DNA from 4 places in the Streptomyces sp. 4F14 genome. Region 1 is predicted to be linked to each of the others. Evidence: riboswitches for the same ligand, from Rfam matches in the RefSeq annotation. Region 1 holds a riboswitch; each other region holds the start of a gene.
What was found. Region 1 has a riboswitch for cyclic di-AMP ahead of ACLZOT_RS25110 (M23 family metallopeptidase). Riboswitches for the same ligand answer to the same signal wherever they lie in the genome.
Positions count from the first base shown of each region.

Region 2: it holds a riboswitch for cyclic di-AMP, as region 1 does, so the genes downstream of both, ACLZOT_RS37155 (M23 family metallopeptidase) here and ACLZOT_RS25110 (M23 family metallopeptidase) in region 1, are expected to answer to the same signal.
Region 3: it holds a riboswitch for cyclic di-AMP, as region 1 does, so the genes downstream of both, ACLZOT_RS31285 (transglycosylase family protein) here and ACLZOT_RS25110 (M23 family metallopeptidase) in region 1, are expected to answer to the same signal.
Region 4: it holds a riboswitch for cyclic di-AMP, as region 1 does, so the genes downstream of both, ACLZOT_RS05300 (M23 family metallopeptidase) here and ACLZOT_RS25110 (M23 family metallopeptidase) in region 1, are expected to answer to the same signal.

Region 1 is NZ_JBLRVY010000014.1:244,063-249,414, reverse strand. Features, by position in the region: gene ACLZOT_RS25115 (Tat pathway signal sequence domain protein) at 1-1,612, opposite strand, end outside; gene ACLZOT_RS25110 (M23 family metallopeptidase) at 1,724-2,737, opposite strand; cyclic di-AMP (ydaO/yuaA leader) riboswitch at 2,740-2,937, opposite strand; gene ACLZOT_RS25105 (alpha-galactosidase) at 3,178-5,259, opposite strand.
Region 2 is NZ_JBLRVY010000028.1:25,891-31,242, forward strand. Features, by position in the region: gene ACLZOT_RS37145 (PrsW family intramembrane metalloprotease) at 1-1,047, shown strand, start outside; gene ACLZOT_RS37150 (aldo/keto reductase) at 1,248-2,195, opposite strand; gene ACLZOT_RS37155 (M23 family metallopeptidase) at 2,319-3,317, opposite strand; cyclic di-AMP (ydaO/yuaA leader) riboswitch at 3,325-3,484, opposite strand; tRNA gene ACLZOT_RS37160 (tRNA-Met) at 3,723-3,796, opposite strand; gene ACLZOT_RS37165 (alginate lyase family protein) at 3,848-5,062, opposite strand; gene ACLZOT_RS37170 (dihydrofolate reductase family protein) at 5,104-5,352, opposite strand, start outside.
Region 3 is NZ_JBLRVY010000021.1:32,731-38,082, forward strand. Features, by position in the region: gene ACLZOT_RS31275 (cytochrome P450 family protein) at 1-620, shown strand, start outside; gene ACLZOT_RS31280 (LysM peptidoglycan-binding domain-containing protein) at 770-1,822, shown strand; cyclic di-AMP (ydaO/yuaA leader) riboswitch at 2,045-2,203, shown strand; gene ACLZOT_RS31285 (transglycosylase family protein) at 2,208-2,912, shown strand; gene eno (phosphopyruvate hydratase) at 3,211-4,497, shown strand; gene ACLZOT_RS31295 (FtsB family cell division protein) at 4,610-5,086, shown strand; gene ACLZOT_RS31300 (DUF501 domain-containing protein) at 5,163-5,352, shown strand, end outside.
Region 4 is NZ_JBLRVY010000003.1:129,363-134,714, forward strand. Features, by position in the region: gene ACLZOT_RS05290 (M16 family metallopeptidase) at 1-951, shown strand, start outside; gene ACLZOT_RS05295 (M16 family metallopeptidase) at 948-2,336, shown strand; cyclic di-AMP (ydaO/yuaA leader) riboswitch at 2,606-2,752, shown strand; gene ACLZOT_RS05300 (M23 family metallopeptidase) at 2,767-3,522, shown strand; gene ACLZOT_RS05305 (GntR family transcriptional regulator) at 3,705-4,388, shown strand; gene ACLZOT_RS05310 (HPr family phosphocarrier protein) at 4,604-4,885, opposite strand; gene ACLZOT_RS05315 (GNAT family N-acetyltransferase) at 5,073-5,352, shown strand, end outside.

The sequences.
Region 1 (5,352 bases):
CGCGGTAGTAGGCGAACAGGTCGTCGAGGTGGTCCTCGATGACCGTACGGGCCTTGGTCGACCGGTCGACGGGCGCCCAGTCGCCGAACACCCCGGCGGCGTGCAGGCGTTGAGGGGTGGCGGCGAGCTGGGGCGGGGTGGCGACGGCCTTGGCGAAGGCGGCGAGCCGAGGGGCGTCCGGTGTCTTCTCCACGGCCCAGAAGGTGAGTTCACTGGTCCGGGCGATGCCGTAGGGCGTGCCGAAGCCGGGTTCGTAGTCCTCGTAGGTGATCTCCAGGCCACCGTCCGACTGTTTGTCGTAGGTGTCCTGGCCCAACCCGTCGTGGTAGAAGCGCAGATCGAGGGGCTGGGCCTCCGGGGAGTAGAGCCAGAGGGTGACCTCGGCGGCGCTGGTCGCGGCGCCGCGTACGTCGAGCTGGGTGGGGTGGCGCTGCCAGAAGTCCCGTACGCCGAAGGCGAGTCCGCCGCCCGCGCCGCCGACGTACCCGAAGCCGGCGGCCCGTTGACCGGCGGCGGCCGGGATCCAGCCGTGGCCGGGCTTGGTGCGCTTGCGGATCTGGTAGCCGTCGGCGGTGGGTTGGGACAGCGTGTAGTCGCCCCACTGGGGGATGTAGGCGAGGCGGCTCGCGACGCGTGTGTCCCAGGTCGCGGGGTCGGGGAGCTTCTCCCCGGCGATCTGCGCGGCCCGGACCGCCGCGCCCGGGTCGCGGCGCAGGCCGGTGATCCCCTGGACGGCCTCGGCGAAGAGGCCGCCGCCGGAGTCGGCGAAGCGGATGTGCCGGTCGTACGCCTGGTCGCGCAGCGGGACCGTGAAGCGGACGCCGAGCCCGCGCAGGAAGTCGCCCTGGTCGCGGCCGGGTTCCTGCTCACCGTCCCAGACGAAGGTGTGCACGAGCCGGAAGGACTCAGCGCCCGCCGAGAACGCGAACCGCAGCACGAACGGCAGCCACCCGCGCTTGTCGTGCCGGTGCCGCCCCTCGACCCGTACGACGGCCCGCACGGGCCCGTCCTGCTCGACCTCCACCTTCTCCACCCGCCCGGCGAACGCCTCCACATCGGCCCCGTCGCGCACACTCCCCTGCCGCAGCGCGACGAGCCGCCCGTCCCGCGCGACCTCGACCCCGCCGCGCCTCAGGCTCCGTACGACGGTGTCGGCGCCCTTCTCCGCGAAGCGGGCCGTCAGGACGCCGGTCGAGACCTCGACGCCGCCCTTCGCGCGCCGGACCGTCACCCGGTGTTCCGGGGCGGCCGGGGTGCCGGTGCCGAGGAGGTAGCGGTCGGCTCTGGGGGCGTCGGGGGCGATGGCGTGGGCCGTCCACTTGACCGAGCCGTCGGGCCAGTAGGCGGTGGGCCAGGACTGGACGGGGACGTCGGTGCCGTCGGCGGTGGTGAGCCTGAGCGGCTGTCCGGTTCTGTGCGTTCCGCGCGCCCAGGGGACGCCCCAGGTGGTGCCGGGGTGGGCGTCGGGGGTGCCCTCCAGCCAGTGCAGCTCGGTGGCGGTGTCCGTGCCGGTGGCGGCTGCCGCCGGGCGGGACAGGGGCCAGGTGAACGAGGTGGCGGCGGCCGCGACGGCGGCGCTCTTGATGACGGTACGTCGGTTGACGCCGGACACGGGACCTCCGGGAAAGCGCTTTCAGGGGATGGAGATCACTCTGTCCCCGCGCTTTCCCGGCTGTCGACGTATGCCACATGACCGCAACAGAACGATCATGATCGCGCAAGATCAGACGGAGACCCCGTGCGAGCGCAGGTACGCGAGCGGGTCGACGTCCGAGCCGTAGTCGGGCGTGGTCCGTATCTCGAAGTGCAGGTGCGGCCCGGTCACGTTGCCCGTGGAGCCGGAGTAGCCGATCTGCTGGCCCGCGCTGACGCTCTGGCCGGCCGAGACGTTGAGCGCCGAGAGGTGCGCGTACTGCGCGTAGTAGCCGTCCGCGAGCTTGATGACGACCTGGTTGCCGTACGCCCCGCCCCAGCCCGCCGAGACGACCGTGCCGGCGCCGACGGCCCGCAGGGTCGTACCGCTCGGGACGACGAAGTCGACGCCCGTGTGGTAGCCGCTGGACCACATGCTGCCGGAGACGCGGTAGCCCGTGCCGACGATCGCACCCCGGACGGGCGCGGTGAAGCCGGAGGAGGACGAGGCGCTCTCTGTGGTGGCCTTCGAGGAGGACGACGAGCCGGAGGACTTCTTCGACGAGGACGAAGAAGACGACGAGGCCGAGGACGAGGAGTCCGAAGAGCCCGAGGAGCCCTGGGACTTCTGCGACGACCGCTGCGAGGACTGCGTGTCCGTGTTCGCCCGGCTCTCCGCCCGCGCCGCCTTCGCGCCGAGCGAGAGCCGCAGGCCGGGGTGGATCAGCGAGGGGTCGGAGCCGACGGCGTCCCGGTTGTCCTCGTAGATGCGCTGCCAGCCGCCGGTGACGTTCTGCTCCTCGGCGATCTTCGAGAGGTAGTCGCCGGAGCGGACGGTGTAGGTGGTCGTCTTGCGGGTGGTGGCCGGCGTCGTGGCCGAGGCGGTGCGCGCGACCGGCACGGCCTGGACGGTCGTCCCCGGGACCGGCGCCGTGGCGGCGGCGGTGGAGGTACCCGCCGAGGACACTGAGGACGCGGTCTCCGCGTGTGCCCCGGTGGCCCCGATGAGCGGAAGTGCGAGCGCCGCGCCACCCGTTCCGGCCACGGCGAGCGACCGGGAGAAACGAGGCGGCTTCGGGCGGCGGTGCTTACCCCTGGCGGGCATGGAAATCCTCTCCTGCGCCTGCGAGGTGAGCTGTCGGGTGCGGACAGGAGATGTCCGGCCGTGCACTGGGCACGGCTTTACCCCAAGCCTGCTCCGGAAGACCGGACCAGACGGAACTGCCTGTGGGTCCCCCGCTCCTGCCGTTTTCCTGGTGGGTGTCTTCGGCTCCGGGCTGCGGCAGGATTCGGCGTCCGCCCGGATTGGTGATGAACGTAGGCGACGCGGACGCACGGGGACAAGCAGAAGTTGTATATGAATCTTTTTCCTGTCGATTCACGGCGTGTTTCGACCGTCCCGGCACACCGCGCGAAAACCCGCCCGAACCCCTGAATCCCCTTGAAAATCCGGGCTATTACGTGCACATGACGCGTGACGCAGGGCCAGAAATATGACCCTGCTCACGCGCCCGATTCACAGGTTTCCCAATTCGGACAGAAACCTCAGATACGGCGCAGCCGGAATACCGCCGCATCCAGGTCACCACTGAGCCCGGTCCGCAGCCCGTGGTGCAGCAATACCGCACCTCGATGGATTTCACCGGTTTCGAGGCATTCGTACGACGCCGTCGCGTCGAGCCCGCGCAGCCGCACCGCCGGGACGGTCTCCCCGTAGTGCTGGGCCTGCAGCCAGGCGAGCACGACCGCCTCGTCCCCGCGCACGTACTGCACGGCGCTGAGGCCGCCCTCGGGGGCGCGCAGCCGGTACAGGTCGCCCTGCTGGACGACGGGGCGGATCTCCTTGTAGAGCTCCACCCACTCGCGCGCCTCAGCGAGTTCGGCGTCGGTCCACTCCGAGAGGTCCCCGCCGACCCCGAGGACCCCGGCGAAGGAGCTGACGAACCGGAACTTCAGCGAGCTGACCCGGTGGTTGAGCTGGGTGTTGGGGCTGTCGGTGACCCAGGCGGCCATCACGCGCGCGGGGTGGATCTGGCTGAAGCCGTGCTGGATGGCGAGCCGGTCCAGCGGGTCGGTGTTGTCGGAGGTCCACACCTGGTCGGTGCGGCTGAGGATGCCGAGGTCGATCCGGCCGCCGCCGCCCGAGCAGGACTCGAAGGCGACGCCGGGGTGCTTGGCGCGCAGCCGGTCCAGGAGCCCGTACAGCGCGCGCACGTGGTCGACCCACAGGCGCTGCGGGTAGGGGTCGCCGGGCCAGCCGGCGTCGGTGAAGCAGCGGTTGAAGTCCCACTTCACGTAGTCGACGGGGGCGCTGGACAGGAGCGTGTCGAGCCGCTCCCACAGGTACTCCTGGACGTCCTCGCGCGCGAGGTTCAGCATCAGCTGGTTGCGGAACTCCGTGCGCGTGCGGCCCTCCTGGAACTGCACCCAGTCGGGGTGCGCGCGGTAGAGGTCGCTGTCCGGGTTGACCATCTCGGGCTCGACCCAGATGCCGAACTGCATGCCGAGGCCGTGCACTTGGTCGGCGAGCGGTTTGAGGCCCTGCGGGAAGCGGTCCGGGTTGGGCGTCCAGTCGCCGAGGCCCGCGCGGTCGCTGACGCGCTCGCCGAACCAGCCGTCGTCGACGACGAACAGCTCGACACCGATGTCGGCCGCCTTGCGCGCGAGGACGAGCTGCTGCTCCTCGGAGATGTCGAAGGTGGTCGCCTCCCAGGAGTTGAACAGCACCGGGCGGTCCTGGCCGGCGTCCGGGATCACGTGCTCGCGCTGGTAGGCGTGCCAGGCGCGGCTGGCGCCGCCGAAGCCTCCGTCGGACCACAGGGCCGCGAAGACGGGCGTGGTGAAGGAGTCTCCGTCGGCGAGGAGGAGCAGGCCCGAGTCGTCGTGCCCGGCGCCGCCGGTGATCTGCACGCGCGCGTCGGGGAGCTGCGCGACGGCGATCCGCCAGGAGCCGGACCAGCCGAGGGCGGCGGTGAAGACCTCGCCGCGCTCCTCGGTGGCGTCGGTGTCGAGGGCGACCCAGGGCAGGTGCGGGTGCCCGGTGTGGCCCCGGCGGCTGCCGATGACCTTCTCGCCGTAGGTGAGCCGCGTCCGCGTGAGGCGGGACTCGGCGGCCCAGCGGCCGTGGAGCTGGGAGAGGCGCCAGTCCTCGCGGTGCGGGAGGGTCCAGGTCGCGGAGTCGGCGCGCAGCAGCTCCAGAGGTTCGTCTCCGTCGTTGCCGAGGACGGCCCAGCGCTCGACGACGTCCCCGCGCATCCGGTAGTGCAGGGCGACGGTCAGTCCGCCGTCCCGGAACGCGAGCCGCAGTGCGGCGCCGTCCGCCTCGTACGCCTCGTACGCCTCGAAGGCCCACTCGGTGCCCCGGCGCGCGGGGGTGCGTACGGAGAGCGCGGGGCGGGTGAAGCGGGGGCCGCCCTCGACGGGGTACTCCTCGCGGCCGTCGAGGGCGGACTCGAAGGACGATCCGTGCGGCAGCGGCACGGCGGCCAGCGCCTCGGCGTCGGCGAGGGTGATCGCCGGTCCCCAGTGGAGGTGCAGCAGCTCGCCGCCCTCCGTGAGGTGGAGGGCGTAACTGCTCGTCGGGCCCGACAGGAGCCACGTACGCCCGTTCTCAGCGGTTTCCAGCATCAGACCCTCACACGATCGAAAATCATTTAAAACACATACGAACACGTACGACCAGACAGCAACATCATCGGGGGTCCTGGGGGCCACCTGCAA
Region 2 (5,352 bases), on a different contig from region 1:
AACATGGTGTTCGCGTTCGCCTGGGGCGCCTGCGCGGCGACGCTGATCGCGATCGTGGCGAACACGTTCACGACGCAGTGGATAGCGAACACGACCGCGGATCCGGACGGCGCGGACACCCTCGGCGCGACCCTGATCGCCCCGATCGTCGAGGAGACCGCGAAGGCCGCGGCCGTACTCCTCGTCTTCCTGTTCCGCAGGCGGCAGTTCACGGGCCTCGTCGACGGCGTCGTCATCGCGGGAACCGCGGCCGCGGGGTTCGCGTTCACCGAGAACATCCTCTATCTGGGCTCGGCGTACGGCACGGACCAGATCGCCGGCGACAAGGTGTCGGTGACGGCGGCGACGTTCTTCGTACGGGTGATCATGTCCCCGTTCGCGCACCCCCTGTTCACGGTCTTCACCGGCATCGGCTTCGGCCTGTCCGCGCTCACGGTCGACGGCCGCCGCGTACGCCGCGTCCTGTTCCCCCTCACCGGCCTCGTCCTCGCGATGGGCATGCACTCCCTGTGGAACGGCTCCGCGCACTTCGGCCCGCTCGGCTTCTTCGTCGTGTACGGCGTGTTCATGGTCCCGGTGTTCGGCCTCCTGACCTGGCTGGTCATCTGGACCCGCCAACGCGAACTCCGCTACCTGCGCGAGGAACTCCCCGCGTACGTCGCCGCCGGCTGGCTCTCCCCCGCCGAACCCTTTGCCCTCTCCTCCATGAAGGCCCGCCGCGTCGCCCGCGACTACGCGACCCACTACCTGGGCAAACCGGCGGCCAAGACCCTCACCGAGTACGAGTCCACGGCCCTGGCCCTCGCCCAGCTCCGCCGCCGGGGACGCCTCGGGCACCCGCCCGCCGACTTCGTGGCCAGGGAACAGCGCCTCCTCGCAGCCCTCTGGACCGCCCGCACCACCACCCGCCCGGCCCTCGAATACGCGGCCCGCGCGACGGCCCCGCCGATGCCGGTGACGCTGCCTTGGCAACACCAGTGGCAGCCGCCCGTCACCTGGCAGCAGCCTCCGGCGTACGGGGCGCCCTACGGCGGGTACCGGGCGTAGACCTCAGACGGGCAACGCCCAGCTCGGGCCGCCCGGAGCACCTGCCCGGCGCCCATAGAGGGAGCGGCTCGTCAACCGGCGTACGCGCAAGCAGTGCTGTCGACTCCGTGCGGCCGAGCAGTCGTTCCCCGGGCTGAAAGCACTCCGGCGGCAAGGCCGTCACTCCTTACCGCCGGGAAGGAAACCCCGGACAACTCCCCCTACGCAGAAGCCCCCGTAAGCAACCCCACCTCCGCCTCCGTCAGCTCCACCTCGCCCACGGCCAGCAGTGCGGGGAGCTGTTCGACCACCCGTGCGGAGGCGATCGGCGCGGCGACCGTCGGCTGGGCGGCGAGCCACGCGAGGGCGATCGTCGCGACCTCGACACCCCTCGCGCCGGCTATCTCGTCGAGGGCGGCGAGGACCTTCACGCCCCGCTCGGACTCCAGGTGCTTGCCCGCCCCGGCGGCGGCGCGGGCGCCCTCGACGACGGCACCCGGGCGGTACTTGCCCGTCAAGAAGCCGGAGGCGAGCGCGAAGTACGGCACCGCGGCCAGGCCGGCCTGGGAGACGGTGTCCTGGAGGGCGCCCTCGTACGTGTCGCGGGAGACGAGGTTGTAGTGCGGCTGGATCGCGACGTACCGGGCGAGGTTCTCGCGGTCGGAGAAGTCGAGGGACTCGCGCAGACGGTCGGCGGAGATGTTGGACGCGGCGATGTGCCGGACCTTGCCCGCCCGGACGAGTTCGTCGAGCGCGCCGATGATCTCCTCGACGGGCGTGTCGGGCTGGTCGAAGTGGGTGTAGTAGAGGTCTATGTGGTCGGTGCCGAGGCGCTTCAACGAGGCGTCGGCCGCCGCCTTGATGTTGTCGGCGGACAGGCCCTTGAACTCGGGGTGCTGGCTGACCTTGGTGGCGATGACGATGTCGTCCCGGTTGCCGCGCGAGGCGACCCACTTGCCGATGATCGTCTCGGACTCGCCGCCGCTGTTGCCCTCGACCCAGGCGGAGTAGGCGTCGGCGGTGTCGACGAAGTTGCCGCCCGCGGCGGCGTACGCGTCGAGGACGGCGAAGGAGGCCGCCTCGTCGGCGGTCCAGCCGAAGACGTTGCCGCCGAGGGAGAGGGGGAAGACTTCGAGGTCGGAGGAGCCGAGCGGGCGCAGAGTAGTCATGCTCTACGTCAACGACGGCCCCGGACGCGCACATTCCGCCGGTACCGCAAAGATCCGGTCAGAAGCAGCGCATAAAAAAACCGGGGCCGCCCCGAATCCGAAGCGGCCCCGCGTCAAAAAACCTCAGGGGTTCAGCCCGTTGCTCCGCAGCCACGCCATCGGGTCGATGCCGGTGGACGCGCCCCCGGGGTGGACCTCCAGGTGCAGGTGCGCCCCGGTGACGTTCCCGGTCGCCCCGACCCGCCCGATGACATCGCCCGTACCGACCTTCTGGCCGACACTGACGCTGATGGACGACTGGTGGGCGTACCAGATCTCGGTGCCGTCATCCAGAGTGAGGATGGTGCGGTAGCCGTAGGACCCGGCGTACCCGGCCTCCGTGATGGTCCCGCTGTGGACGGCCTTGATGAGCGTCCCGGTGGGCGCCGCGAAGTCGAGCCCGGTGTGGTAGCCGGACGACCACAGGGCCCCGGACTGCCCGAACGTCGAGGTGATGGTGTACGAGGAGGTCGGCAGCGCGTACTGCTTGGCGAGCTCGGCGAGCCGCGCCTCCTCGGCCTTGCGCTTGGCCGCGGCGTCGGCCTCTTCCTTGGCGTCCTCGACGTTGGCCTGCGCGGCCTTGGCGGCCTTCGCGGCGGCCTCGGCCTCGGCGCGCTGGGCGGCGACCTTGGCCTGCTGGTCGGCCTGCGTCTGCTGGGACTCGGCCTGCGCGATGATCCGGCTGCGCAGCGCCTCGGCGGCGTCGGAGGACTCCTGGCCGGCCTCGGCGACGATGTTGCTGATCGGCGCGGGGTCCTGGGCCTGGTCGCCGTCGTCGGAGACGAGGGAGCCGACGCCGGGTATGTCGGCGACGTTGATGGAGACGGGCGCGTTGCCCGTGTTGGCGCTGGCCATGCCGCCCGCGCTGACGGCGGCGATGACGCCGACGCCGAGGACCGTGGAGCTACGGGCGAAGCCGCCGCCTCCGGTGCGCTGCTTGGCTACGCGGTGCCTGCCCTTGACCGGGACGGAGTCCGCCGTCGGGTTCCACTCCTCCCAGGGGCCTTCTTCGTCGGCTCGGTAGCCGCCGAACCCGAAGGTCGGCTGAGGGGCGGGGGCCTCGGGGGCAGTCGGGTTCGCCACGCGGGCGCACTCCTTTCCTTCCGCTGCCTACCGGGTTAGCTGACGGGTTCGGAGCGGGAAGGTCTCCTACGCGCGTAAACCGCCCGCTCGTGAGCGGTGGCGTCCGCGTGATTCACCCCAAGGTGGTGGTTCCCCGGTTCCCTTACGGGATTCGGCGCGTGCGCACGGAGCCGCCTCTTGTGACGGCTGTGACCGTGCTGCGTTATCGAACGTTAATCGACCTGGGGGGCCGTTTCCAAGCCGTTCCTCTTGATCGACAAACATTTTGGCCTGGGATTTTTGGGTCAACCGCAGGGAGAAACGGGCAAGTTGGGGTGCTGATGAGAACAGCGGGATACACAGAGTGATCACATCTGGGCACAAAAGAACCGGGACCCTGTTTCCAGGATCCCGGTTCTCTTTCAGTAGCGGGGACAGGATTTGAACCTGCGACCTCTGGGTTATGAGCCCAGCGAGCTACCGAGCTGCTCCACCCCGCGTCGGTGAGACAACTATAGGCAGACGCCGGGCGGATCTCCAAACCGGTTTCCCTAGACCCCCGGGTTGCGGGCGTGCGTCAGCGTCTCCCAGGCCACGAACAGGTCGTCCGTACCGGCGGGCCGGTGCCGCTCCACCAGCCGGTGCGCCGCCGGGAGCGGCTCGCCGAGGCGGCCCTCCAGGTGGTTGACCAGGACCTCCAGGTCGGGCCCCATGTTCCGGTCGACCTTCCCGCCGCACAGCCACGCCGGGGCCTTCTCGCCCTCCTGGTAGCGGGCGTGCAGCTCGGCCGCCGCCCTCAGCCGGTCCTTGGCCTCGCCGTACAGGTCGACACCCTGGTGCCAGGCGGTCTCCGCGATGTGCGAGGCCGCCGCCAGCGAGTACCCGGCGTGCTTGAAGTTGCGGCACGTCTCCTGGGAGACGCCGTCCTTGAACGTCGTCTGCCCGAACCAGTACTTCGTCAGCTTCACCGGGTCGTCGAGCCCGGCCCTCGCCGGCGCGATCGGCACCCGCCCGTCCTTCTCCAGATAGAAGTACGCCGGCACCCGCGCCCGGAACCTGCTCAGCGCCTGGTCGAACACCTTGTGGTCGTTCGTGAAGACCCCGATCCCGATCGCCGCGTCCGCCATCGCGAGATCCCAGTTCCCGTTGTAGTCCGGGACTTCTCTCGTCACGGCGGGCAGGTACGCGTTCCTGAGCATGCCCTCGAACCTCAGCACCCGGTCCTGGGGCCACCCCGCCCCCGGCGTGTGCCGGACGATCTCCGCCGCCCGCGCCCACGTCGACCCCGCCCACGCGGTCTGGAGCCCGGCGTCGTCCTCCGTGTGCCGCCGGATCCGCCCCGACCAGGCGTCCATGATCTCCCGCGCCTTCACGGCGTGCGCCTGCTTGCCGGTCACCCGGAACAGCAGGGCCTGCGTGTAGGCGGCGATCGCGTCCTGCCGCTCCTCCACACACCCGTGCGCGGGCCGGTCCGGCTGGTCGCCGCCGGGGCAGTCGACACTCTCGTACGGCTCCGGCCGGTACTTGTACGAGCCGTACTTGCTGTCCCGCATGTCCAGATAGGCCCGCAGCCAGGGCTGCTTCCCGGCGCGCACGTTCTCGCGTACGACGTCGAGCTGATCCGCACCGACGAGAACCCCCGGGTGCGTGAACGAGGCGTCCGGGGGCAGGGCGCGGGCCATCTGGCGGGGTTCGCCGGCGGAGCTGGAACAGGCGGCTAGGGCGGCGCCCAGGAGGAGGGCGGTTACGGCTTTGACTGACCTCATGTGGGCAGCGTCACCGCCCGCCCCCACCCTCGCCAGTCGTATCACCCCAATAGATGACCATTCGGGTCCTTCGCCGCCTTCTCGTACTCCGGCAGCAGCACCACCTCCACCCCCGCGTCCCGCAGCAGTCCGTTCCCGTCCGCGTCCTGGACGAAGGTGTCCGGCTCGATCCATGCCGTCACCACCCGCCGCACCCCCGCGTCGAGGATCAGCCGCGCGCACGGCGCCGGGCGTGAGGCCCTGCGGGCGCAGGGTTCCAGGCTGGAGTAGACCGTCGCCCCGGGCAGCCT
Region 3 (5,352 bases), on a different contig from region 1:
ACGACCTCATCTCCGGCCTGATCCGCGCCTCGGACCACGGCGAGCACCTCACGGAGAACGAGGCCGCGGCGATGGCGTTCATCCTCCTGTTCGCCGGCTTCGAGACGACCGTCAACCTGATCGGCAACGGCACCCTCGCCCTCCTCACCCACCCCGACCAGCGGGCCCTCCTCCAGAAGTCCATCAGCGCGGGCGAGACCGATCTCCTCGAAACCGGAGTTGAAGAGCTCCTCCGCTTCGACGGCCCCGTCGAGCTGGCGACTTGGCGGTTCGCGACCGAGCAACTCACCCTCGGTGACCAGCGGATCGCCCCCGGCGACCCGGTCCTCGTCGTCCTCGCCGCGGCCGACCGCGACCCGGCCCGTTTCGAGCACCCCGACACCCTGGACCTCGCCCGCCGCGACAACCAGCATCTGGGCTACGGACACGGCATCCACTACTGCCTCGGCGCCCCCCTCGCCCGCCTGGAGGGGCAGACCGCGCTGGCGACACTTCTCACACGCCTGCCGGACCTTCAACTCGCGGTGAGCCCCGAGGAGTTGAGATGGCGCGGCGGCCTCATCATGCGTGGCCTGCGGACTTTGCCGGTCGCCTTCACCCCGGCACCCCCGCCCCGGTGACCCGGCGCAAACATGACACGCCCTCAACTCCGTGATCTTCACGTGATCTGCGCGGCATGAACTTGTGACAGGTGATCGTATGCCGATACGTTCACAAGCCGGAGCGGCCCAGCCACTCCCGCCCCCACTGCCGTGAGAAAGGTGCCCGCATGCTCTCCGGGAACGGCCGTCACCGTCGCCCCCGCCAGGCCCCGGCCCTGCTCGTCGCCGCCGGAGTGACCGGCTCCGCGATCGCCATCCCGCTGCTCGGTGCGAGCGGCGCGAGCGCCGCCGGCAACCCGGCCGGGGTCGAGGGGACCACGGTCTGGGACAAGGTGGCCGACTGCGAGACGGACAGCGCCTGGGACGAGAACACCGGCTCGGGCCAGTTCGGCGGACTGCACATCAAGCTCGACGACTGGAAGAAGTACGGCGGCCTCACCTACGCCGAACGCCCCGACCTCGCCGGCCGCGCCGAGCAGATCGAGGTCGGCAAGCGGATCCTCGCCGACCAGGGCCCCGGCTTCTGGCCCGTCTGCGCGCTCACGGCGGGCCTGACGAAGGACAACGGCGCGGCGGCGACGGACACGACCCCGAGCCCGAGCCCCAGCACGGGTACGGGTTCGACCGGTACGTCCGGCTCGTCCGGAACGTCGGATCCGTCCAAGGAGCCGAGCCCGACGCCCGGTTCGGGCACCTCCGGCGACACGGGCACGGCCGCCAAGCCGACCCCGACCCCCACGCCCACCCCGACGCCGACCCCCACCCCGTCGTCGTCGGCCCCCTCCGAGGAGACCGGCACCTCCGCCGAGGCGGGCAGGTCCAACGGCTCCGGCCGCGTCGTACCGGACGCCCCACAGGTTCCGGACGGCAAGCCCACAGAACCGTCAAGCGGTGACAAGTCGGACAACCCGGTGCAGGGTCCCGGCTCTTGGAGCCTCGTCGACACGGGCGTCGGCGCGGCCGTGGGCGCCTCCCCGCTCTCCGTCCCCGCCCCGAAGAGCGCGTCGACCCTCTCGACCGCCGGCACCGGCAAGCACCGCGGGCTGAGCGCGGACGAGCCCCAGTCGTACACCGTCCGGGTCGGGGACACGCTCAGCTCCATCGCCGACTCCCTTGAGCTTGACGGCGGATGGCGTGCCCTCTACGCCGCGAACGAGGGCCTCATCGGGGCCGACCCGAGCGCCATCGTCCCCGGTCAGACCCTGTCTCTCGGCGACTGAGCCGACGTACGGCAAAGGCGTAAAAGCGGGCGGAACCACGGCAGTTCGGCGTCCCGGTTGGCGTCTAATGTCCGGGTTTGGCGAAAGTGTGGGATGAGTCTCAGAAGCCCTGATCGTCTTTGAAAATCCGCTGAGCGCATGTCTACGGTCGTGACCGCTCGGCAACCCGAGCCCCGGCTGCCGCAACGCCGAATCCTGCCAGCGGCCGTCCGGGAACAGTCGTCGCGTCAAGCGCCGTAGGCAGGAGCGGGGGACCCAAGGTAAGTGCTGGGAACGGTGGTTGACGCCGGACCCGGCTAGGGGTGAAGTCGCGGGAGCGACAGGGCAACTCAACCGGCCCTAACCCGACAGCTCACCTCGCAGGCGTCGGTGAGGGGATCGATCCATGCTGTTTTCCGGCAAGGGCAAGCACCGCCGCCCGTCCAAGGCCACTCGTGTCGTCGCGCTTGCCGGTGTCACCGGTGTCGCCGTCGCCGCCCCCCTGATGGCCGCGGGCAGCGCTTCCGCCGCCACCGCCTCCGAGTGGGACGCCGTCGCGCAGTGCGAGTCCGGCGGCAACTGGGCCATCAACACCGGCAACGGGTACTACGGCGGCGTCCAGTTCTCCGCCTCCACCTGGGCCGCGTACGGCGGTACCGCGTACGCCCCGACCGCGAACCTGGCCACCAAGTCCCAGCAGATCGAGATAGCCGAGAAGGTCCTCGCGGGTCAGGGCAAGGGCGCCTGGCCGAGCTGTGGCGTGGGCCTGTCGGGCGCCAGCTACAACGGCGGCTCCTCCTCCAACTCGGGCTCCTCGTCGAGCGGTTCGAGCAGCAGCCGTACGGAGTCGAACTCCTCCTCCCGCTCCACCGAGCGCCCGGCCGCCCCCAAGAGCACCACCCCCAAGGCGTCCAAGACCGTCACCACCCCGACCGGCCAGAAGGTCAAGAAGGGCGACGGCGAGTACAAGGTCGTCAAGGGCGACACCCTCAGCTCCATCGCGGCCAAGCACAAGGTCGCCGGCGGCTGGCAGAAGCTGTTCCAGCTCAACAAGGACATCGTCCAGGACGCCGACCTCATCTACCCCGGTCAGCAGCTCCACCTGAAGTAGACACCTGAACCACAGGCCGCTCACATCCGTGGACCTCACAGTGAAGACGCCGTGAGGGTCACCCCCCGTCCCTCACGGGCCCCCGCTCCGGTGCGTGTTCCCCCGTACGCACCGGAGCGGGTTTTTCTTTGCCCCCCGTCCTCCCAGCTGTCACCCCCTCTTTGTTCCGAGTATGAACAATGAGTACGGTCGGTTCTGTCCCACGGGGCGAGCGGTCGGCTGGCCGAAGCCCCGGAGCCGGTTAGGCTCGTCCTCGCAGCGCCCACGAGGTCTGCGTACCCGCGTCACACTGAAGGAGATGCTCGTGCCGTCCATCGACGTCGTCGTAGCCCGGGAAATCCTCGACTCGCGAGGCAACCCCACCGTCGAGGTCGAGGTCGGCCTCGACGACGGCAGCACGGGTCGTGCCGCCGTCCCGTCCGGCGCCTCCACCGGTGCCTTCGAGGCCATCGAGCTGCGCGACGGTGACCCCAACCGCTACCAGGGCAAGGGTGTCGAGAAGGCCGTCCTCGCCGTCATCGAGCAGATCGGCCCGGAGCTCGTCGGCTACGACGCGACCGAGCAGCGCCTGATCGACCAGGCCATGTTCGACCTGGACGCCACCGACAACAAGGGCTCGCTGGGCGCGAACGCCATCCTCGGCGTCTCCCTCGCCGTCGCGCACGCCGCCTCCGAGGCGTCCGACCTGCCGCTCTTCCGCTACCTCGGCGGCCCGAACGCGCACCTCCTGCCGGTGCCGATGATGAACATCCTGAACGGCGGCTCGCACGCCGACTCCAACGTGGACATCCAGGAGTTCATGATCGCGCCCATCGGCGCCGAGTCCTTCTCCGAGGCCCTGCGCTGGGGCACCGAGGTCTACCACACCCTCAAGAAGGTGCTGAAGACCAAGGGCCTGTCCACCGGCCTCGGCGACGAGGGCGGCTTCGCGCCGAACCTCGGCTCCAACCGCGAGGCCCTCGACCTCATCCTCGAAGCGGTCAAGCAGGCCGGGTACGTCCCCGGTGAGCAGATCGCCCTCGCGCTCGACGTCGCCGCCTCCGAGTTCTACAAGGACGGCAAGTACCTCTTCGAGGGCAAGGAGCGCTCCGCCGCCGAGATGACGGAGTACTACGAGGAGCTGGTCGCCGCCTACCCGCTCGTCTCCATCGAGGACCCGCTCTTCGAGGACGACTGGGCCGGCTGGAAGGTCCTCACCGACCGCCTCGGCGACAAGGTCCAGATCGTCGGCGACGACCTCTTCGTCACCAACCCCGAGCGCCTCGCCCGCGGCATCGAGGACGGCGCCGCCAACGCGCTCCTCGTCAAGGTCAACCAGATCGGCTCCCTCACGGAGACCCTGGACGCCGTCGAGCTGGCCCAGCGCAACGGCTTCAAGTGCATGATGTCCCACCGCTCCGGCGAGACCGAGGACGTCACGATCGCCGACCTCGCCGTCGCCACCAACTGCGGCCAGATCAAGACCGGCGCCCCGGCCCGCTCCGAGCGCGTCGCCAAGTACAACCAGCTCCTGCGCATCGAGGAGATCCTCGACGACGCGGCGGTGTACGCCGGTCGTAGCGCCTTCCCGCGCTTCAAGGGCTGAAACACCCTTAGGGACGCTGCTTAGAAGGGCGTCGCTCGTACGTCCCCGTACCCGGTCCCGTACCGTGTGCGGGGACGTACGCACGTATGAACGGGAACGGGAGGCGCGGCGCATGGCCGTCAAGGACAAGGACCGGTTCTCCACCGCGACCAGACTCCGCGCCCTCGGCGAGCAGACCGCCGCCCGCGTCTACCGCTCCCAGACGAAACGCCAGCAGCGCCGCTCCCGCCTCACCGGCCGCGCCGCCCTCCTCGCCCTCGTCCTGTGCACCCTCGTCGTCGCCCTCGCCTACCCGATGCGCCAGTACGTCTCCCAGCGCGCCGAGATCGCCGACCTGGAACGCGAGCAGGAACAGGCCCGCCAGAAGGTCGAGCAACTCCGCGACCTCAAGGCCCGCTGGCAGGACGACGCCTACGCCGAGCAGCAGATCCGGCTGCGGCTCCACTACGTCCTGCCCGGGGAGACCGGGTACGTCGTCGTCGACCCGGACGCCGCGAAGCAGGCCCGCGTCGACGCGGGCGCGGCCGACCGGCCCTGGTACGCGAACGTCTGGGACGGCGTCGACAAGGCGGACGCGGTCGGCAGGTGAGGCCGGGGGCGGCGTACCCCGATACTGGACGCGCCCGCCTGACCTCTTACCGACAGCAGAGAGACTCCCGTACGACATGCAAACGCCTCCCCCGACCACCGAGCGCACCGAGCCGACCGACGCGGACGTCGAGGCGTTCCGGCAGCAGCTGGGCCGCCCCCCGCGGGGCCTGCGCGCCATCGCCCACCGCTGCCCCTGCGGCCAGCCGGACGTCGTCGAGACGGCCCCCCGCCTTCCCGACGGCACCCCTTTCCCCACGCTGTACT
Region 4 (5,352 bases), on a different contig from region 1:
TACGACAACGTCCCCTACGGGACCTCGTTCGAGAAGCTGACCGCCCTCGTCTACCCGGACGGCCACCCCTACCACCACACGCCCATCGGGTCGATGGCCGACCTGGACGCGGCGACCCTGGAGGACGCGCGCGCGTTCTTCCGCACGTACTACGCGCCCAACAACGCGGTCCTGTCCGTCGTCGGCGACATCGACCCGGAGCAGACGCTCGCCTGGGTCGAGAAGTACTTCGGCTCCATCCCCGCGCACGACGGCAAGCCCGAACCGCGCGACGGCTCCCTCCCGGACGTCATCGGCGAGCAGTTGCGCGAGGTCGTCGTCGAGGAGGTCCCCGCGCGCGCGTTGATGGCCGCCTACCGCCTCCCCGAGGACGGCACGCGCGCGGGGGACGCCGCCGACCTGGCCCTGACCGTCCTCGGCGGCGGCGAGTCCTCCCGCCTGTACAACCGGCTCGTACGGCGCGACCGGACCGCCGTCGCGGCCGGCTTCGGCCTGCTGCGGCTGGCCGGGGCGCCCTCCCTGGGCTGGCTGGACGTCAAGACGTCCGGGGACGTCGAGGTGCCCGTCATCGAGGCCGCCATCGACGAGGAGCTCGCCCGGTTCGCCGAGGAGGGCCCGACGGCCGAGGAGATGGAGCGCGCGCAGGCGCAGCTGGAGCGCGAGTGGCTGGACCGGCTCGGCACGGTCGCCGGGCGCGCGGACGAACTGTGCCGCTTCGCCGTCCTGTTCGGCGACGCGCAGCTCGCCCTCACCGCCGTACAGCGCGTGCTGGAGATCACCCCGCAGGAAGTCCAGGAGATCGCCAAGGCCCGGCTGCGGCCCGACAACCGCGCGGTGCTCGTCTACGAGCCCAAGCACCCGGACAGCGCCGAGGACGGGGACGTTCCCGACGACCCCGCGCGTGAAGCGACCGTAGAGGCCGGCGACGACAACGAGGAGACGGCCAAGTGACCGAGCTCGCCACCATGGACTTCCACCCGCAGCCCCAGGCGGGCGAGGCCAAGCCCTGGGCGTTCCCGGCGCCCGAGCGCGCCGCCCTCGGCAACGGCCTGACCGTCCTGCGCTGCCACCGCCCCGGCCAGCAGGTCGTCGCCGTCGAGATCCTCCTCGACGCGCCCCTGGAGGCCGAGCCGACCGGCCTGGACGGCGTCTCCACGATCATGGCGCGCGCCTTCTCCGAGGGCACCGACCGGCACACCGCCGAGGAGTTCGCCGCCGAGCTGGAGCGCGCGGGCGCCACGCTCGACGCGCACGCCGACCACTCCGGCGTCCGGCTCAGCCTGGAGGTCCCCGCCTCCCGGCTCGCCAAGGGGCTCGGGCTGCTCGCCGACGCCCTGCGCGCGCCCGCGTTCGCCGAGGGCGAGGTCGAACGGCTGGTGCGCAACCGGCTCGACGAGATCCCGCACGAGCTGGCCAACCCCTCCCGGCGGGCCGCCAAGGAGCTGTACAAGGAGCTGTTCCCGGCGACCTCGCGCATGTCGCGCCCGCGCCAGGGCACCGAGGACACCGTCGAGAAGATCGACGCCGCCGCCGTCCGCGCCTTCTACGACCGGCACGTGCGCCCCGCCACGGCCACCGCGGTCGTCGTCGGCGACCTGAACGGCATCGACCTCGACGCGCTGCTCGGCGAGACCCTGGGCGCCTGGACGGGGTCCGCCGGCCAGCCCCGGCCGGTTCCGCCGGTCACCGCCGACGACGCCGGGCGCGTCGTCATCGTCGACCGGCCCGGCGCCGTCCAGACGCAGCTGCTGATCGGGCGCGTGGGCGCCGACCGGCACGACCGCGTGTGGGCCGCCCAGGTCCTCGGCACGTACTGTCTCGGCGGCACCCTGACGTCCCGTCTGGACGCCGTCCTGCGCGAGGAGAAGGGCTACACCTACGGCGTGCGCGCCTTCGGGCAGGTCCTGCGCTCCGCCCCGGACGGCTCGGGCGCCTCGATGCTCGCCATCAGCGGCTCCGTCGACACGCCCAACACCGGGCCCGCCCTCGCGGACCTGTGGACCGTCCTGCGCACCCTCGCCGCCGAGGGACTCACGGACGCCGAGCGCGACTTCGCCGTGCAGAACCTCGTCGGCGTGGCGCCACTCAAGTACGAGACCGCCGCGGCCGTCGCAGGGACCCACGCCGACCAGGTCGAGCAGCACCTCCCCGACGACTTCCAGGCGACCCTGTACCGGCGGCTCGCGGCCACCGGCACCGTCGAGGCCACCGCCGCGGTCGTCAACGCCTTCCCCGTCGACCGTCTCGTCACCGTCCTCGTCGGCGACGCGAAGGAGATCCGGGAGCCGGTCGAGGCGCTCGGGATCGGGCCGGTGCGGGTGGTGACGGCGGAGTAGGGACACCGGTGCACGCGCGCGTAGGGCGACGGGGACGAGCCCTACGCGCGCGTGCCACCGAGCAACCGCAAGCCCCCGTGAGTTCGCTGTTCGCAGGGCCACACCCCACCCGAAACGCATCCCTCCGAGGGTGACCGTTTTCGCCCGGAGGGTATGCCTCTGCCCTGTGGTGTGCGCTACAAAAACCGCTGTGCGTTTGGGAATCGGGGGCACGCCCTCTAGCGTCGTCCGGGCTGTTCGTCGGGCAGTACGCCGCACACCGCGGCACCGGACAGCCATCGCCGAGTCCCCGTACGGCGCGAGCCAGGGGAGCCGGGGACCCACAGTCCCTGGGGTGAATCGGGCGCCCGCGCCCGTAGGAGACCTTCCTGCTCCGAACCCGTCAGCTAACCCGGTAGGCGAGAGGGAAGGAAAGGACGAACTCGACCCCATGGCGTTCACCTGCGCCACCGGCAAGCGCCGCAAGGCGACCCGGATGCAGCGTACGACCGCCCGCGCGGCGGGCATAGCGGCGCTGACGACCTCGGCGCTGGCCGCCGGATCACCCCCCGAACCGACCGCCGCGAACACGGTCATGGCCGCCGACGACACCGTCACCCTGCGCCTCGACCTGGTCGCCGAGCACCTCGAGGCCCGGGCCGCCGACCAGCGGCAGGCCGTCGAGCACGCCGCCGTACGCGCGCGCACCGAGGCGCTGCGCGTCCAGGCCGCCGAGGAGGCGAAGGCCGCGCGCGCGGCGGAGGCCCGCGCCGCCCGGGAGGCCGAGCGCGCCCGCCTGAACGCCTTCGTCGCCCCGATCACCGGCTCGTACGTCTCCACCGGCTACCGCAGCGGCGGCTCCCTGTGGTCCTCCGGCAGCCACACGGGCATCGACTTCCACGCCGCCACCGGCACCCCGGTGCACGCCGTCGGCCTCGGCACGGTCGTGGAGGCCGGCTGGGGCGGCGCCTACGGCAACCAGATCGTCGTCCGGATGAACGACGGGACGTACACCCAGTACGGCCACCTGTCGTCGATCTCCGTCGCGGTGGGCCAGACGGTCACCCCGGGGGAGCGCATCGGCTACTCGGGCGCGACGGGCAACGTCACCGGCCCGCACCTGCACTTCGAGGCCCGTACGACACCGGAATACGGCTCCGACATCGACCCGGTCGCCTACCTGCGCGCGCACGGCGTCGACGTCTGACCCGCGCGAGATCGTCCAGCCCCGGCCCCCTCGGCCGGGGCTTTCGACGTTTCGGACGCCGCCCTGTCCAAAAAATATCCATGGATTCCGGCTCGCCATCGGAAATTCCCGCTCATTGCAATAGAGTCACGGAACACACGTCAACCGTCGACGTTTCACGGGGATTAAGGCGGAGGTCCGTCATGCGTATTCCGGCGCACTCGGTGTGCACGGCCGTCCGGGACGACATCGTCGCGGGTGTCTACGAGCGCGGCAGCCGCCTCACCGAGGAACTCCTCGCGCGCCGGTACGGCGTCAGCCGCGTCCCCGTCCGCGAGGCGCTGCGCACGCTGGAGGCCGAGGGCTTCGTGGTGACGCGGCGTCACGCGGGCGCGTGCGTGGCCGAGCCGACCGAGCAGGAGGCCGCCGACCTGCTGGAGATGCGCCTGCTGCTGGAGCCGCTCGGCGCAGCCCGGGCCGCCCAGCGGCGCACCGAGGCCCACCTGAAGGTGCTGCGCGGCCTCGTCAGGCTGGGCCAGGAGCGCGCCAGGCGGGGCAACAGCGAGGATCTGCGCTCCCTGGGCGGCTGGTTCCACGAGACGCTCGCCCAGGCGTCCGGAAGCCACGCCTTGACCTCGACGCTGACCCAGCTGCGCCACAAGATCGCCTGGATGTACGCGGTCGAGCCGTCGGCCGGCCCCGTCGACTCCTGGGCCGAGCACGGCGCGATCGTCGACGCCGTCGCGCGCGGGGACGCCGAGCGCGCGCGGGCGGTCACCGCCCTGCACACCGAGCGCTCCCTCGGCGCCCACCGGCTGCGCTTCGCGGGCGCGGACCGTGTGAGGACTTCGCAACACGTCGTAAACATGTCCGGCCTGCGGCATTAACACGGGCGCCGTATACAAAGAAGAGATATTCGGCGGAAGTGTATTTTCGCTGCCCTTTTGTGAGCGCGCCGTGAATTTCTCGGCGCGCGCCTTTCGTGTGCGCTCGTGCGCCCGTGGGTCTTTGCGGGGCAATTCATTCCGGGACGCCCCGGAAATGACGGAGCCGCACCGCCCGGAAAGGGACGGCGCGGCTCCGTACACGCGCGTGGGTGGCGTCAGACGGTCTCGGGGAGCTCGTCCAGGCCCTCGGCGACCAGCTTGGCCAGCCGGTCGAGAGCGGCGTCCGCGCCCTCGGCCGCGGAGGCCAGGACGACTTCCTCGCCGCCCTGGGCGCCGAGGCCGAGTACGGCCAGCATGGAGGCCGCGTTGACGGGGTTGCCGTCCGCCTTGGCGATCGTGACCGGGACGCCGGTGGCCGTGGCGGCTCGGACGAAGAGGGAGGCGGGGCGGGCGTGAAGGCCCTCCGCCCAGCCGATGGTGACGCGGCGCTCAGCCATGATGATGCTGCCCTTCGGTGTTCAGGGTTGTCTAGACCATTTTTCCACACGTGAAGCGTTCCCGGAGGAGGCGCGACGGCCTCCCCGGGACGGCTGTCCGGACCGCGGCCTCGGTCCGGTCGGTGCCGTCTTCCGTCCCCCAGACTGCCTCGCGCCGTTGTCGGACGCGAGCCGTACGCTGGGCCCCATGCAGAGCGCGCAGGAGCGGCACGAGTACCCCGCCCACTGGGAAGCCGACGTGGTGCTGCGCGACGGCGGCACCGCGCGAGTGCGGCCCATCACCGCCGACGACGCCGAGCGCCTGGTCAGCTTCTACGAGCAGGTGTCGGACGAGTCGAAGTACTACCGCTTCTTCGCGCCCTACCCGCGCCTGTCCGCGAAGGACGTCCACCGCTTCACGCACCACGACTTCGTGGACCGGGTGGGACTCGCCGCCACCGTCGGAGGCGAGTTCATCGCCACCGTAC